2 regions of the Nocardioides plantarum genome follow, and region 2 is predicted to be linked to the other one. Evidence: predicted binding sites of a transcription regulator. Region 2 holds the regulator's gene; the other holds the start of a gene.
The links. Region 2 encodes LexA, which represses DNA repair genes until DNA is damaged. Its sites were predicted from a motif close to TCGAACANNTGTTCGA; they were not measured.

Region 1: a site for LexA is predicted at 2,401-2,416, ahead of FJQ56_RS08165 (HNH endonuclease signature motif containing protein). Genes of this name have one in related genera too.

Annotation. Positions count from the first base shown of each region.
Region 1 is NZ_VDMS01000001.1:1,741,427-1,744,626, reverse strand. It holds gene FJQ56_RS08180 (response regulator) at 1-643, opposite strand, end outside; gene FJQ56_RS08175 (sensor histidine kinase) at 640-1,797, opposite strand; partial or broken gene FJQ56_RS22650 (helix-turn-helix domain-containing protein) at 2,117-2,303, shown strand; gene FJQ56_RS08165 (HNH endonuclease signature motif containing protein) at 2,438-3,200, shown strand, end outside.
Region 2 is NZ_VDMS01000001.1:1,026,567-1,029,766, forward strand. It holds gene FJQ56_RS04775 (hypothetical protein) at 52-408, shown strand; gene FJQ56_RS04780 (LysM peptidoglycan-binding domain-containing protein) at 555-890, opposite strand; gene FJQ56_RS04785 (SDR family oxidoreductase) at 1,027-1,869, opposite strand; gene lexA (transcriptional repressor LexA) at 1,951-2,718, shown strand; gene FJQ56_RS04795 (alkaline phosphatase D family protein) at 2,813-3,200, shown strand, end outside.

The sequences.
Region 1 (3,200 bases), 710 kb from region 2:
GGTCACGGCTGCCGGTCTTGGCCAGCAGGCGGCTGACGTGGGTCTTGACGGTGGCCTCGGCGACGACGAGCTCGGCGACGATCTCGTGGTTGGACAGGCCGCGGCCGACGAGCACGAGGACCTCGTGCTCGCGGTCGGTGAGGTCGCGGAGGCGGGGGTGGTCGACGGCGGGGCCCGGCGGTGGTGCGGGGCTGGTCGCGGCGACGTGCTCGAGCAGCCGCCGGGTGGTGCTCGGCGCGACGACCGCGTCACCGGCGTGCACCGTGCGCACCGCCGCCAGCAGGTCCTCGGGCGTCGCGTCCTTGAGCAGGAAGCCGGCCGCGCCCGCGCGGATCGCGGCGAACGCGTGCTCGTCGAGGTCGAACGTCGTCAGCACGAGCACCCGAGGTGCCCCGGGCATGGCGGTGACGAGCGCGGTGGCCTCGACGCCGTCGAGCACCGGCATCCGCACGTCCATGAGCACGACGTCGCAGGCGAGGCGCTCGAGCAGGTCGACGGCGGCGCGGCCGTCGCCGGCCTCGCCGACGACCACGAGGTCGGGCTGGCTCTCCAACAGCATCCGAAAGCCGGCGCGCACCATCTGCTGGTCGTCGACGAGGACGACGCGGATCGGGCGGGGGTCGGGGTCGGGGGAGTGGGTCACAGGGGGATCGTCGCGCTCACCGTGAAGCCGCCGCCGGTCCGGGGACCCACGGTCAGCGTGCCGCCGTGCACGTCGAGACGCTCGCGCATGCCGGTGAGGCCGTGGCCGCCGCTGGGCGGTGAGGCCGCGCCGCGGCCGTCGTCGACGACGTCGATCGCGACCCGGTCGGTGACGGCGACCGCGACGTGGGTGCGGGCGTGGGGGCCGGCGTGCTTGCGCACGTTGGTCAGGGCCTCCTGGACCACGCGGTACGTCGTCAGCGCGACGGCCGTGGGCACCTCGCGGTCGAGTCCCTGCAGGTCGCGCTCGACCGTGCCGTGGGTCTCCGCGTCGTCGAGCAGCGCGGGCAGGTCGACCAGCCCGGGCAGGGGGTGACGACCGGTCATCTCGTCGGCCCGCAGCAGCCCGAGCAGCTGCCGCATGTCGGTCAGCGCCTCACGACCCGTCGCGGCGATGCGCTCGAGGGTCTCGGTGGCGACCCGGGGGTCGCGTGCGGCGGCGTACCTCGCTCCGTCGGCCTGGACCACCATCACGGTCAGCCCGTGGGCCACGACGTCGTGCATCTCGCGCGCGATCCGCGCCCGCTCGGACACCGCGGCCAGCGTCACCTGCTGCTCGGCCTCGACGCGGATGCGCTCGGCCCGGTCGACGAGCGCGGCGACGTACGCCGCCCGCGTGCGGCCCAGGGTGCCGAGCGCCCACGCGGTGACGACGAAGGCCGACATCGTCAGGAAGTAGGGCAGGAACGTCCGGACGGTGAGGTCGCCGTCGAAGCCGGTGATCCAGTCGACCGACGCCACCACCGCGGCGCACTCGCCGACGGCGAGGGCGACGAGCCCGCTGCGCTGGTCGCCGAACCGAGCGAGCGAGTAGACAGCGATCGGGAAGGCCACCTGCGAGTGGATCGGCGTGTCGAGGAGCACCACCTGCAGCGCGCTGGCCAGGGCGACGCCGGCGAACGCCCGCCCGGGGTGGGTGCGTCGCCACAGCAGCGGAGCCAGCTGCAGCACGGCAAGGGGCAGGGCGAGCCGGACGCCCGCGATCAGGTAGAGGGGAGCGAACAGCAGCAACGACACGACGATGCCGATGTCGAGCCAGCGCTCGCCCCGCGCGCCCAGGCGCCACGGCTGGAGCACGCCGTCCGGTGGATGCACGGGCTCCACGGTAGGCCGTCGGACGCCGGTGGTCGTCAGTCCACGGGATGACGCCCCCAGGTCGGTCGAGGTGCGAGGCGCCTCGGGCGGGCAGGCCTCACCACGGTGGTTGAGGTGCGAGGAGCCCCGGCGACGAGCCTCGAAACCCCCGCAGCGGACCCGCCCGACCCGACCCCCACGCCCGTCGATGAGCTCATCCCCAACTGTTATGTCTCAGGACTTCAGTGACAGTTCTGCATCAGGACACAGGTGACGGTTCGGGTGGTCCTGGTGGTGACACTCCAGCCTTGCTGGTTCGGGGACGGCTGCCGGTGAACCCATCGATCCCCGTGTCCGGCTCGCGATCTCTCGGTGGCCTGAAGACGCACCGCGCGGAGCGGTCTCGACGTTCTGCGCCGAGCACGGCATCTCGCGTCAGTCGTTCTACGAGCTGCGCAAGCGTGCGCGGGTCGAGGGACCGCCCGCGGTCTTGGAGCCTCGCCCGCGTCGACCTGGCTCGGCCCCCATGGCTGCTCTCGGACAGTCCATCGGCGTGGAACCCCTTCGTGTCGCGGAGCACTGCTCCAGCTGGCCTGTGGGCCGGTATCCACAGGTCCCGCAAATGGGAACACGTATTCGAATAAAGTGGTAGAATGGACCCATGCCGACCACGACCCGAGCCCGCAGCAGCGACCCGCTGCTGCACGCGGTCCGGTCCCGCCGCGAGACCGAGGCGCGTGACCAGGTCGCGACCCTGACCGCGGTGCTGGACTGGTCGGTGGCCAACACCGCCGACGAGGTCGAGACAGCCGAGCTGCTGGACCCGATGGTCGAGCCCGCCCTGCACCTGGGCGGGTCGGGCTGTCCCGTGATCGGTGAGTACGCCGCCCTGGACCTGGCGTTGTCGTTGGGGATGTCGACTGATGGCGGGCTGGCCTATTTGGGCAAGGCCCTCGAGCTGCGCCACCGGCTCCCACGGCTCTACGCGAGGGTCGTGGGTCTGGAGGTCTCGCTGTGGAAGGCGTTCCGGGTCGCCGAGCAGACCATCGCCCTGCCACCAGCCGGTGCGACCCACGTGGACCGGGTCATCTCCCCGTTCCTGCACACCTGCTCCTGGGCCCAGGTCGACCGTGCTGTCGAGGCCGCCCGAGCGGCTTACGACCCCGCCGAGGCCGAACGCCGCCGCCTGGTCGCCGCCGAGGGACGCCACGCCACCTTGGACGTGGCCAGCGCGACGACGACGGGGACGGTCGACATGCGCGCGACGCTGGACCTGGCCGACGCCCTCGACCTCGACGCAGCCCTGCGTGACGGCGCCCAGAGGCTGGCCGACCTCGGGTCCACCGACACCCTCGACGTACGCCGTTCCCACGCCCTGGGCGAGATAGCCCGCCACCAGCTCACCCTCGACCTCGAGACCACCG
Region 2 (3,200 bases):
ATGCCCCGACGGCGTGTCGGGCCCGCCGGGGCATGGGTGACAATGGGCCGCGTGACCCCGGGGAAGCGAGCAGGCGCACGGACGCGGCCCCGACTGCGTCCCCGCCTGCTGCTGCTGGCCCTCGGCGTGACCGCGGCCGTGGTCGCCTGGGGCTACCTGGTCAGCGCGGCCATCGACTTCGGCACCCGCGCCCGCGCCGGGGACGGGGCCGCCTGGGGCTTCCTGGTCCTGGCCGCCGTGGGCGCCGTCATGTGTCTGTTCCTGGGCCTGGCGCTCGCCGTGCGGGCGGTGCGCACGCTGGGCTCCACCCGCGTCGCCACACCGGGCTCCCCCACCGCGCCACCGGGACCCGGCACCCCTCCCACCGAGCCGCCGAGACCGCCGGGTGGACGCCGCGCCGCACGCTGACACCCGCCAGGGAAGTCGGGACGAGAGACGTCGGAAAAAGAAACAGAGGCTGCCAGGTGCGGGAGTCGTCTTCCCTCGACTCCGCACCCGGCAGCCCTCTGTGGGTTCGCCCGCCGGGGTCGAGGCGGCGGACGAAGCTGAGGACCTCAGTCGACCGGCACCGCGAGGCTCTGACCGGCATCGAGGACGACCGAGTCGAGGTCGTTGAGATCGACGAGGTGGGTGACCATGTCACGCACGTCGCGACCGTCGGAGGCGGCCGCGGCGATATCCCACAGGGTCTGGCCGGGCTCGACAACCACCGTCTCGGTGGCCTCGGGCTCACTGGTGGCCATCGATCCGCCGGCGAACATGACGCCGATCGCCGCGAGGACGAGGAAGGCCAGAACGAGCACCACGAGGCGTCCGCGACGGGTCAGCCGGTAGACGGGCCCAGCGACGGGCCCAGCAACGGGACGGACGGTGACGGACGTGGTGCTCATGGGTGCCTCCTGGGGAAGTGGTGCGCTCTCGATCTGATGTCTAGTGGTGACCACCGACAGTTCGATCGGTTCGAACACATGAGCGATTCTAGATCAGGTGTTCGAACGTGCGCAACCCCTCAGGCGAACAGGTGTTCTACTGCCGACGCAGGACCCGACCGCCCTGTCGCTCGAACACGGCGATCCCGGCCGAGGCCAGCGAGGGCGCCAGCATCGAGACGCGCATCGCCGCTCCACGCCAGGCGGGCACCGTGCGCAGCACCCGCCGCGACCCGATCAGGCCGAGCACCACCTCGGCGATCTCCTCGACCGTCAGCAGACGGCCGCCGGAGCTGACCAGGCGCTTGCCGGTGCCGTCGGACATGTCCTCGACCATCTGCGTCGCGACCCCGTCGGGCAGCACCGCATGCACGCCCAGCCCGGCCGGCGCCTCGAGGGCGACGGAGGTCGTGATGGACACGACGGCGGCCTTCGTGGCGGCGTACACCGACAGCCCGGGCACCGGGCCGAGCCCCGACAACGAGGCCACGTTGACCAGCGCACCCGAGGGCGCCCCGACCGGACCGAACGCGTCCAGGGCGGCGCGCATCCCCCACAGCGTCCCGAGCAGGTTGACGTCGACCAGCCCGCGCACCTGCTCGTCGCTCAGCGCCGCCAGGTCGCCGTCGAAGCCGACGCCGGCGTTGTTCACCCACACGCCCAGGGGCGCCAACCCCGTCGCGACCGAGGCGACCGCCCGGTGCGAGGCCGGGTCGCGCACGTCCTGGGCCACCCCGGTCGCGCCGATCCGGGTGGCCGTCGCGGCGACCGCCTCGGCATCGACGTCGGTGATCACGACCCGGTGCCCGGCGGCGACCAGGCGCACGGCGATCGCGCGGCCGATGCCGCGGGCCGCGCCGGTGACGACGGCGGACGTGGGAGCGGACGTGGGAGCGGACCCAGGCGGGGGCGAGGACGTCGGTGAGGGGGCGGAGGCCATGACCCATGGTCGCAGCCGTGCGCGCGACACGCCGTTCGAACACCTGTTTGAAATCGTCGGCGCCCGGTGGGACCCTGAGCCATGCCCGACAAGCAGCCCGACAAGCGGTCCACGAAACAGTCCACCAAGCAGTCGTCCAAGACCAGCAAGGTCTCCGAGCTCCCCGACGGCCCGGCCGACGCCACCGGCCTGACCCCGCGCCAGCAGCGCGTGCTGGCCCACATCAAGGACAGCCTCGAGCTGCGCGGCTACCCGCCGAGCATGCGCGAGATCGGCGAGGCGGTGGGCCTGACCAGCACCTCGAGCGTCGCCCACCAGCTGCGGGTGCTCGAGCAGAAGGGCTACCTCAAGCGCGATCCCAACCGACCGCGGGCCCTCGAGGTGTTCCTCCCCGACGTCATGGCGGCCCGCCGCTCGCTCGGCCAGGCCGAGGAGACGTCGTACGACGAGACCGGCATCGGCGATGTCGCCGTCGCGGCGATCCAGGTCCCGCTGCTCGGCCGGATCGCGGCCGGCGGCCCGATCCTGGCCGAGCAGACCTACGACGACGTCTTCCCGCTGCCGCAGCAGCTGGTCGGCGACGGCCAGCTCTTCATGCTCGAGGTGTCGGGCGAGTCGATGGTCGACGCCGCGATCTGCGACGGCGACTACGTCGTCATCCGCCAGGAGCAGACCGCCAGCAACGGTGAGATCGTCGCGGCGATGATCGACGGCGAGGCCACCGTCAAGACCCTGCAGCGCAAGGACGGCAAGGTCTGGCTGCTCCCCCACAACGAGGCGTTCGACCCGATCGACGGCACCGACGCCACGATCCTCGGCGTCGTCACGGCCGTGCTGCGCAAGCTCTGACCCACGATCGGGCCCGGCATACGCCGGGTGAACGCTCGACGACCGTTGTCACGACCCCCGTCACTCCACGTGCCGGGGGTCGTTGACTGTTTCCGTGACGACACCCACCGGCGTACGGCGACGTACCGTGCTCGCGACCGGCTCGACCGGCGCCGCCCTGACCACGCTCGCCGGCCCCGGCTCGGCGACCGCCGCGACAGCGCCCCGGTCACCGGCCGCTCGCGCCGCGCTCCACCACTTCCGCCACGGCGTCGCCTCGGGTGACCCGCTCCCCACCAAGGTGCTGCTCTGGACCCGGGTGACCCCCGACGCCGTCAGCAAGCCGGGCTCCGGCAAGGGCCCGCAGGTCACGGTGACCTGGGAGGTCTCGACCCGCAAGGACTTCCGCCGCATCGTCAAGCGCGGCACCTTCGTGACCGGTCCCAGCCGTGACCACACCGTCAAGCTCGACGTCGCCGGGCTCACCCCGGCCACCTGGTACT